Regions from separate parts of the Lysinibacillus sp. NPDC056959 genome, predicted to be linked through region 1. Evidence: riboswitches for the same ligand, from Rfam matches in the RefSeq annotation. Region 1 holds a riboswitch; each other region holds the start of a gene.

Region 1 (3,218 bases):
TTAATAAGTTCCGTATTTATGGGAATGGTTTTAATTATCTTTTTTAAAAAAATATAAGTTATACTAAAAAGTTAACCTTTATATAATAAATATTATTAATAAACGTTAACATTTAAATTAGTATTGTCTATACAAAACAAAAAACACGCAAACCATGATAGGTAGCGTGTTTGATATGTATGATGTGCAATTAACTAATAAACCGATTTTTCGAATTTAACTGAATCAGCATTTTCAACTGAATCATAATCCTTTACGTATCTATACGTATCCCCACTTTTTATTCCATCTTCTGGAATGAAAACTAATTCTTCCCATAATACTTCTTCATTTTTATCGAGAATTGTGACTTCTATATATCCATGAATAGTTCTGTCATTAAAATTTGTAATTTCAACAGCAAATGTATCAAAAGAAGTATCCCTTTTAAATTCAACCTTCACTTTATTCAGAAATCTTTCCCTTTCTTGCTCTAATTTTTTTTCATTTTCATCTGCAATGCCCTTATCAAATTGATATTCTTGATATTTATCATATAAATACAGTGCCGTAAATACCGAAAATACTATGGTTAGGGATAAAATAACATATTTCTTAAGATTATCTTTCACACAAAACAACTCCTAATTAATAGAAAGCAATGTTTATATAATAACTCATATCTCGAACAATGAACATAAAAAATCTAAATAGACTTCACTCACTATAATTTGCTTAGAACTAATATTTCTAGCATTATTAATTATGTATTTTCACAAATATACTCCAAACCCTTGATACGACTGAATTTATTATATAGATTGCTTTCCAACTCTTTTTACTGATGTTCCGAAAGGTGCTAAGTTCTTCCGTATTCATACAGCGCCATTCAAGACAAGAGCAGAAGCAAACACACGCTTACAATTATTATTGTCACAGAAATACCTCGGATATGGTGAGGTGTTCGGTAATGAGAAGGATGGTTACCGTATTCAGTCGGGACATTACACTTCACAAGTTCAATGTGAATTTGCATGTAAACTACTTATTGAGGAAGGGCGTTCCGCATTTTGTTCTATCATTGGTAGAATGCAATAGCCGTACCCAAAACAGGTACGCAGATTCACACCCGCGTTAATTTTTGCCTTACAGTTTGTCCAAATGATAACCTTGCAAATTGACCTCACCGACCAATTATGGAGGTCAGGTTTGGGAAAATTAGAATAATTAATAGGGTTATCTCATTAATTTGGGATAGCCCTTTTTTGTCTTTTGACAAATACTAGAATACATATTACAATTTAAACCAGAAATACAAAAGGAATATCTACTCTACATGTATTAGTGTGTTAAATTACAATTTAATATTAATAAATAATAGGTGCGTTTATCTCTTGATAACGCTTAAAAGGGAAGTCGGTGCAAATCCGACACTGTCCCGCAACTGTAAATGTGAGCGACTTTTCATATACCACTGTTTAACGACGGGAAGGTGAAAAGTAGTGATGACCATGAGTCAGGATACCTGCCTATTATGAGTACACACCATAACCCTACGAGGAATAGGAGGTGGCATATTGACAAAACAGAATGCTCTGTTCGTCACCGTACGTCAAACGCCCAAAAAGAAGGTAATCGCTTTCAAGGCAATTCTTTTATGCTTGGGTATCATTTGACATTATGTGATGAATGAAAAAGATAGAATGAAGGATTTCCTCTAGTTGTAGGAAATCCTTTTTTTATGTAAAAGAAGACTTCCGTTTTGAAAAATATGTACGAAAAGAGGATGCAATGATGACGAATATTCATGTAAGTACAGCACAGGATTCGCAATATGTAGAAATGAAAATTTGTAAGCAGCCACGCACTGAAATTGCCAAGAAAGCTACAACAAGAATGGTTGTAGAATCCCTTGTCGATCAATTAATAGCTAGCAATCTTATTAGTAATGAACGATTGTTTGATCAAATTTTATATAACAAAGATATTATTTGGATTCAAAATGAAAGTTTTCATGGCCACCTTTTTGCAAAAGCAATTATTACAGATCAACTTAAAACAAAAACAAATGATTTTATGATGTATATGCCGACAAATCCAATTGTGTACGATGTTAATGGTGAACATTTTCATTTAATTACACGTATCGATTCGACGCGTGCAAAACCAAATCTAGAGCGACTTTCCCAAGCCCCTAAGCCAATACTAAGTGCCGCTCGGGTCAATGATTTATTGTGCTCGATAGTGATGCGCTTTTATGAAGTATATGTAGAGGATTTATCACGAGTAGTTTATAAAAATAAACAACTAATCAATTTTATAGAGCGAGAGTATCATCAATTTCTAAAAGCTGTGAAGGAACTAAATGATAATCATTTAAACTGGCACCCACGTGGAAAAGGTCATGAACTATTGCTTGAACTGATTGATAATTTACAACTTTTGAAAAGTCGACCTGGCAAAGTTTTAATGGATTTCTCACAATCCTATAGCTACGTTGTGGTGGAATCTTCATATCTTATTAATAAACAGGGACAGAAAACGATACAAGCTTAGTAAATTAAAAATGTGCGGGATGAATTTCAATACCCCGAGGTGAAGGTATATGCCTGGCAAGGTAGTAGAATGGAGTTGTCAGTATAGGGTAGATACCCGGGCGAAGCAAGAATACCCGCGGAAGGAAGGTAAATACCCGCGAAAGAAAGGCAAATACCCGCAGAAGGAAGGGGAATACCCGCGGAAGAAAGGCAAATACCCGCAGAAGGAAGGGGAATACCCGCGGAAGAAAGGCAAATACCCGCGGAAGGAAGGTAAATACCCGCGCGAAGCAAGATTACTCACAAAAGTATAGTAACTCTTCATGAAACATAAGAAAACAGGACATTGATCTAACAAATCATGTCCTGTTTTTATGAATTTAGTCAATACAATGCATTGCTGCTTGTGCTTCGTGCCATGGAACGGAGTAGCCCTTGCCTTTTGCGCAAAAAATACTAGAGGATGTATAGTCGGGATCGGCGTTCTTATCGTAGCTTATTTGCGCAATAATTTCTTCTGTATTGTGACATGTATCGTAGCCATCAAATTGTAGGGAAAGTACGCCTTTCCCATTGGTGTAGGCGGCAAAGGTTGTACTGTAGCTCATAAATGTTGAGACAGGGGCCCGGCCGGTTACAATCGCGTCATGTTCAGTTATGATTGGTGCGTCAAATGTACCAGCAGCTTGCTGAATGTCCGTC
Region 2 (3,218 bases), on a different contig from region 1:
GTAGGGATGAATCATGGAAAAAGAGATTTTGCAACTTTTTAGTAATTTAACAGAGCGTGACCGTGATATTCAATACAAATCATACGAAGAATTAATGAAAATTATGCAGGAACCAGTTGATTGGACCTATTCAGTTTGGGAACAACTAGTTCAAACTCTTACATACAAAAATGGACATATACGTGCAAGTGCTGCACAATTTTTATGCGCACTGGCAGCAAAAAGCGATCCTGAAGAAAGAGTATTAGAGGACTTCTTAAAGATTTGGGCAGTAACGTATGATGAAGAAACAGTCACTGTGAGGCATACTTTACAGGCAATTTGGAAAATAGGCTTAGCGGGGCAGGTACAAAGAGATTTAGTCGTATCATATTTGGCTAAAAGATATCAAACATGCTTAGACGAAAAGCACCCGACATTAATACGCTATGATATTATTGTATCCTTTAAAAAGCTATTCGATGCAACAAATGACCCCAAACTACTAAAAATTGCACAGCGTTTAATTGAGGAAGAGAAAGATGTTAAATCCAAAAAGAAATATAAAAATGCCATCCGATAAAAGTTAATGACTATTTGTTGCAAATTCTTTCATTATGAGAAATAGTTTTTATAACGTATGAAAAAATTAAATGCTTTAATTTATGAGGCATAATAAATATTTGCACGAGCAGGATGAATACCCAATGGGGCAGTGAATATATCCGCGTGCATACGGTAATACCTGCATGATTTTTATCCATCGTTGTTTATTCTAAAATTCCACAGCTATTTTTTCCTATCAATCTATGATAAACTGCATAACAAGTGAATAATTCTTGCAGAATAAAGGTGCTAAACTATAGCATAATCGGGAATTCGGTGAAAAACCGGAGCTGTTTCCGCAACTGTAAGTACAGAAGTCGTAAAGATATACCACTGTCGAATTATCCGATGGGAAGGTTTTTTATGAACGTAGTGAGCTGTACAAGCCAGGAGACCGACCTTTGTTTGAACGTATAGATAACTCTTCGGAATCTAGGAGAATATGCGGCAAATACATAGGCTATGTCGTATTTATGCGACACTATTTATGCTATTTTTCGTTGTTTCCTTAGGAGTGGGAACAACGTTTTTTTTATGCGCTTATAATTCACCTGGTGTAAGCCGAGGTGTTATTAAGGGAAGAATTTTTCATGAAGGAAAGCGGGGATTTATATTTGAAAAAAGATGCACGTTATTCTTGTTATCCATTTATGCGTGAAAAGGCATCTACAGTAGATTTTGAAATTCGAACGGATAGCCTAACAACACATATTGGTGTAGCATTGGCGGCGGTTAAAAAAGAAACGGTAGAGGTAGTAGCAGATGATTTACTAGCCATTTTGCCAATGGCTTACCATGTAAATGGCTCGGTTCGAGGTAAATTAGCTGTAACCGAAGATGATTTGACTCGGCTTAGTGATCGCTATGATTTCTATGTTAGTCATGTTAAAGAGGAAATACAAAACTTTGTATTACCTCAAGGAACAGATGCAGCTTCTGCATTACATTTATGTCGTAGTGAAGCGAAAAAATCATACCGTGTTTTGCACAAAGTATCTGAAGAACGCGAAGTACCAGCTATTCTCTTTGATTATTTAGGATTGCTAACCAATGTATTTTTTGTAATGGCTGTCTATATGAATCAGCATGCTGGTATTGCTGAAATACCGTTTATTAGTAAGTCATACCCGATGAAAAAGAAAAAGGAGAGTTAATGAAATGAAGAAAATGTTTAAGCTACAATGGCTTTCTGTGTTGATGTTGGCACTTGTATTAGTTGGCTGTGGCACGAAAGAGGATACAAATAAAGATGCTGTTTCTAAAGAAGATCAACAAGTTGAGAAAACTACTAGCTATAAAGTTAAGGATGACCGTGGTGTAGAAGTTGAGTTTAATGCAGTACCTAAAACTATTGTTTCATTACAACCGAGTAATACAGAGATTTTATTTGCGCTAGGCGTTGGCGATAAAATCGTAGGTGCAACAGAGTATGATACGTATCCAGAAGAAGCGCAAAAAATTGAGCGTGTTTCTACTTCTACAATATTCAATAGCGAGCGTATTTTAGCGTTAAAGCCAGACGTAGTTATTGCCTATACAACTGGAGGCGATGAAGAAAATTTAAATGCCTTAAAAGGTCTCGAAGATGCGGGTATTAAAGTGTTTGCCATTCAGTCAGCTAAATCATTTGATGATGTTTATGGGGATATCGAACAAGTCGCAACGGTTATGGGCATCAAAGATAAAGGCGAAAAGTTAAATGAAGATATTAAAGCTAAAATTGCAGATGTCCAAGCGAAAGTTAAAGATGTGAAAGAACCAAAAAATATCTATTTAGAAATTAGTCCAAAGCCAGACATCTATACAGCTGGTTCTGGTACATTCCAACAAGAGATTTTAAATGCTGCAAACGTTAACAACGTTTTTGCTGACCTTGAAAGCTGGGCAAAGGTATCTGAGGAAGATGTCATTGCGAAAAACCCAGCTGTTATTTTAACAACAGTAGACATGAAAAACACAACGGAAGAAATTCTTTCACGTGGTGGATGGAATTCAATCACTGCTATTCAAAATAAAGCGGTTTATTATATAGATACTGATATTTCAAGTCGTCCAGGTCCGCGTATTGGCGAAGCTGTTGAGTTAATCGCAAAAGCAGTATACCCTGAGTTATTTAAATAATTGATATTGAAAAATAGTGTTTTGAGCTGTCCTTTATCAAGGGCAGCTTTTTTTTATGGATAAAAAGGATAACTGTTCCGCTTGGGTTAGAAAGAGAAAGAATCAAGTGGATAACTGCTCGGCTTGGGTGGAAGAGAGAACGGGTAAAGTGGATAACTGCTCGGCTTGGGTGGAAAAGAGAACGGGTAAAGTGGATAACTGCTCGGCTTGGGTGGGAAAGAGAACGGGTGAAGTGGATAACTGCTCCGCTTAGGTGGGAAAGAGAACGAGTAAAGTGGATAACTGCTCCGCTTGGGTGGAAAAGAGAACGGGTAAAGTGGATAACTGCTCTGCTTGGGTGGAAAAGAGAACGGGTAAAGTGGATAACTGTTCCGCATGGGTTAGAAAGAGAAAGAATGAAGTGGATAACTGCTCTGCCTCAATAGAGAAACACCCCCAATAAATCTCTCGTTGGTCTAAGAAGTGTATGACATCCACTAGTGTGAAAATTGGTATTATATCGAATTGTTCTA
Region 3 (3,218 bases), on a different contig from region 1:
CGGTAGCGTAAGTTCGTACGCTCTGCTTGTTTTACTGGAATTGTATTTAACGCAATAACATTATCTAACATACGTACTTGAATCGGAATTAATTTTTCTAAAACACCAGCCGGTACAGCTCTACCTAAATTGATAGATGATAAGTTACATACAACGAAATCGCCAGGCTTGCGACGTGTTACGATAACATCATCTTCTAGAGTAATAGACTCGAATTCAGTAGCTGACATATTTTGGAATATTTCTGTGCACAGGTTCGAGCTATAAACCATTCCCTCATGCTTATTCGGATTCATGCGATTTACTTCATCTCGATAAAACATAAACGGCACGCCTGTTTCAAGCTGCGAGCGCATAATACGTTTCATAATATCAATCGCTGGCACAACTTCACGGCTTAATAATGGATTCGCAATACATTCTGCATATTTAGTACGGAAAGTGCCATCACCTTTTTTCTCATCGTAGAAATCCTCTAGTGAAAAGCCCATAACTTCTCGTACTTCATGTGGATCAAATAAATGCCATTCCCCGCGCTCTTCAACCGTTTCCATAAATAAATCCGGTAAGCATAGCCCTGTGAAAATATCATGGGCACGCAAACGCTCATCCCCATTGTTTAAGCGTAAATCTAAAAACGTAAAGACGTCTTTGTGCCAAACATCTAAATAAACAGCAATAGCTCCTTGTCGTTGACCTAGCTGATCGACTGAAACCGCCGTATTATTAAGCTGTTTAATCCATGGTAGAACACCACTAGATGCACCTTTAAAGCCTTTAATTGATGAGCCTCGGCTACGAATTTTACCCATATAAACACCAATACCACCACCGTATTTCGATAATGTTGCAACATCTGTATTCGTGTCATAAATACTTTGTAAACTATCATCTACTGTATCGATAAAGCAGCTAGATAGCTGGCCATGTGTTTTACCTGCATTCGATAATGTAGGTGTTGCCACAGTCATATATAAATTACTCATTGCCCAGTAAGATTCACGTACTTTTTCTAAACGATTTTCTGTTTCATCCTGCATAAGGGTCATCGCAATGACCATCCATCGTTCCTGTGGTAGCTCTACTGGTGTTTTCGTGTAATCACGGACTACATAGCGGTCCATTAATGTTTTTAAGCCAATATACGTAAACAATTCATCTCGACTTGATTCTAAATAGGAAGCGAGTTCTTGAAGATCCTGCTCACTATATTTTGTTGTTAAACTTTCATGATACAAACCAGCTTCTGTATAGCGTGCTAATTGTTCCGGGAAACATTTATAAACATCTTGCACTGAAACGCCACGGCGCATTGCAAATTGATCATATAGTTTTTCTAAATAAATTTGAGCTGCGACGAATGTCCAGTATGGCTCCTCCTCATCAATTAGGCTAAGCGTTTGTAAAATCATCGCATCCGCCCATGCTTCAAATGTCGCATTGTCGTTTTTTCGTAGCCATCGATCCGATAATCTTACAAAACTTTCGAGTTCATCCTCCGTATAACTTTTCTTGAGCTTAGCAATTTGCTGTTCGATTTGAATTGTCATGTATACATTCTCTCCCTTTCTTTCTCCAGCAACACAAAAAGCGATCACGCAACACTTATCGGTTACGTGATCGCAGTAAAATCGGAAATGGAAATGAAGGACATGCACACTAAGAAGTGGACAAATCTCTCGCCTCCACTTCTCAATCCCCGAAGAATGTGTTGCTGTCTTGAACAGATCGGCAGGTCTCCTGGCTCATGCTTCCTCCAAATGATGGCCTTCCCGTTCTTTACAGTGGCCTATTCATCATTTGTCAGCACTTACAGTTGCGGGGACAGCTTCGGCCTAAGATGACTCTTTTCCGAATTCCCTTTTAAACCATATTTGGTACCGCTCGTCCAAAATACTATATATTGTGTTTTAACTCCTAAACAAATCTAACATATAGTGTTTATAGTTGCAATAGGCGTTTTGCCCCTTGAATTTTTTAAAGTGCTACTTTTTCTCGAAGCAAGCCCGATTACAATGCAGTTTTACGTAGTTTTTCAAAATTTCTAGGAAAATATTTTTGTACTAGCTGCTCTTTTTCTGGATTAATTCCTAGTAAAACTACTGCACATGGACCAGCCGTTTTCTCAATATCTAATGCACTATTGACCTGTTGCTCGCCAAAAAGTCGGCTAAATTCTGCTTGTAAACCTTTTGATCCAACTGGCCATACTTGCTGCACAATTCCCTCTTTCCACGCTTGAAAAATAGGTTGCAGCTGTGCGACATCTTCAGGTTGTGCAAGGATTTCATTGCCTACAAGTGGCAAACCATATGTGTACCAACTTAGTTGCTCATGCTTAGTTGCTGTACGTTTCTGCTGCTCCCCAAGCATCGTTATTGACAAGCCTGATTGTAAAGTTGGCATATTAGTCTCTGAACTACCGTCTATTTGCGGACAAAAAAGGCCAGCCTCCTCAAAAACCTGTTGAATGCCTGCAACATAACGAGACCATGCAGCATCCCCTGAAAAATTAGCAAGTAAAATATGCTTTGGTAAAGCATTTGCAGCAAGCTGCTCTAAAAATGTAACACGTGCAGTAAAATATGCTGTAAGCTGATCTGGAGCAGACACAACATCTTGTAGCTTTTCGCCAATTGCAGCGGCATTATCGGTTGTCGCAATGAACTCACCTATTTTTATTGCATTTCTCAATGTACTCGACCTTCCTTACGCACAAACACCTTCGACAGAACTGGCATCGCCACCGCAACGATCACTAGATTAATGAGTGTTGCCAGTGGAAGACTAGTCAATGACGTCCAGTAAAACGCCGGACTAATAATAAAGTAAAATGGTATAGGTGCCACGACACCATTTAAAATAAGTGCCACAGGCCATTTCCAGAAATGCATGCCTTTTTTATGCATAACCCCAAAGATCCATACAACGATAAACATTTCCACTGCGATAATTATATGTAGTGGTCCAAAAGGGAAGCCAGTAGTTAGGGCTGAGATAAAATGCCCAATGACTCCCGCAACACCAGCTAATACTGGCGATAAAAATACAACGCTCAAAAATGCCGGTGCAGAGTCAAGCGCAGCAGTTGTAATAAATGTTGGAATTTTAATGACTGCACCTACTGCACAAATTGCCGCTACCATGGCAGTGAGCGTCAATTTCATCAATTTTTGTCGATCCATTCCATTGCCTCTTTCCGTTAAATTTTTTCATCA

What was found. Region 1 has a riboswitch for cobalamin ahead of ACFTQ7_RS09405 (hypothetical protein). Riboswitches for the same ligand answer to the same signal wherever they lie in the genome.
Region 2: it holds a riboswitch for cobalamin, as region 1 does, so the genes downstream of both, ACFTQ7_RS11185 (hypothetical protein) here and ACFTQ7_RS09405 (hypothetical protein) in region 1, are expected to answer to the same signal.
Region 3: it holds a riboswitch for cobalamin, as region 1 does, so the genes downstream of both, ACFTQ7_RS17200 (ribonucleoside-diphosphate reductase subunit alpha) here and ACFTQ7_RS09405 (hypothetical protein) in region 1, are expected to answer to the same signal.

The regions. Positions count from the first base shown of each region.
Region 1 covers NZ_JBHURE010000006.1:37,653-40,870, forward strand. The annotation lists gene ACFTQ7_RS09390 (hypothetical protein) at 1-47, shown strand, start outside; gene ACFTQ7_RS09395 (hypothetical protein) at 195-611, opposite strand; gene ACFTQ7_RS09400 (SPOR domain-containing protein) at 796-1,077, shown strand; cobalamin riboswitch at 1,342-1,526, shown strand; gene ACFTQ7_RS09405 (hypothetical protein) at 1,771-2,535, shown strand; gene ACFTQ7_RS09410 (GTP-binding protein) at 2,897-3,218, opposite strand, start outside.
Region 2 covers NZ_JBHURE010000007.1:148,105-151,322, forward strand. The annotation lists gene ACFTQ7_RS11180 (hypothetical protein) at 14-562, shown strand; cobalamin riboswitch at 813-1,002, shown strand; gene ACFTQ7_RS11185 (hypothetical protein) at 1,200-1,739, shown strand; gene ACFTQ7_RS11190 (ABC transporter substrate-binding protein) at 1,744-2,706, shown strand.
Region 3 covers NZ_JBHURE010000016.1:82,103-85,320, reverse strand. The annotation lists gene ACFTQ7_RS17200 (ribonucleoside-diphosphate reductase subunit alpha) at 1-1,550, opposite strand, end outside; cobalamin riboswitch at 1,714-1,900, opposite strand; gene ACFTQ7_RS17195 (hypothetical protein) at 2,011-2,694, opposite strand; gene ACFTQ7_RS17190 (ECF transporter S component) at 2,691-3,185, opposite strand.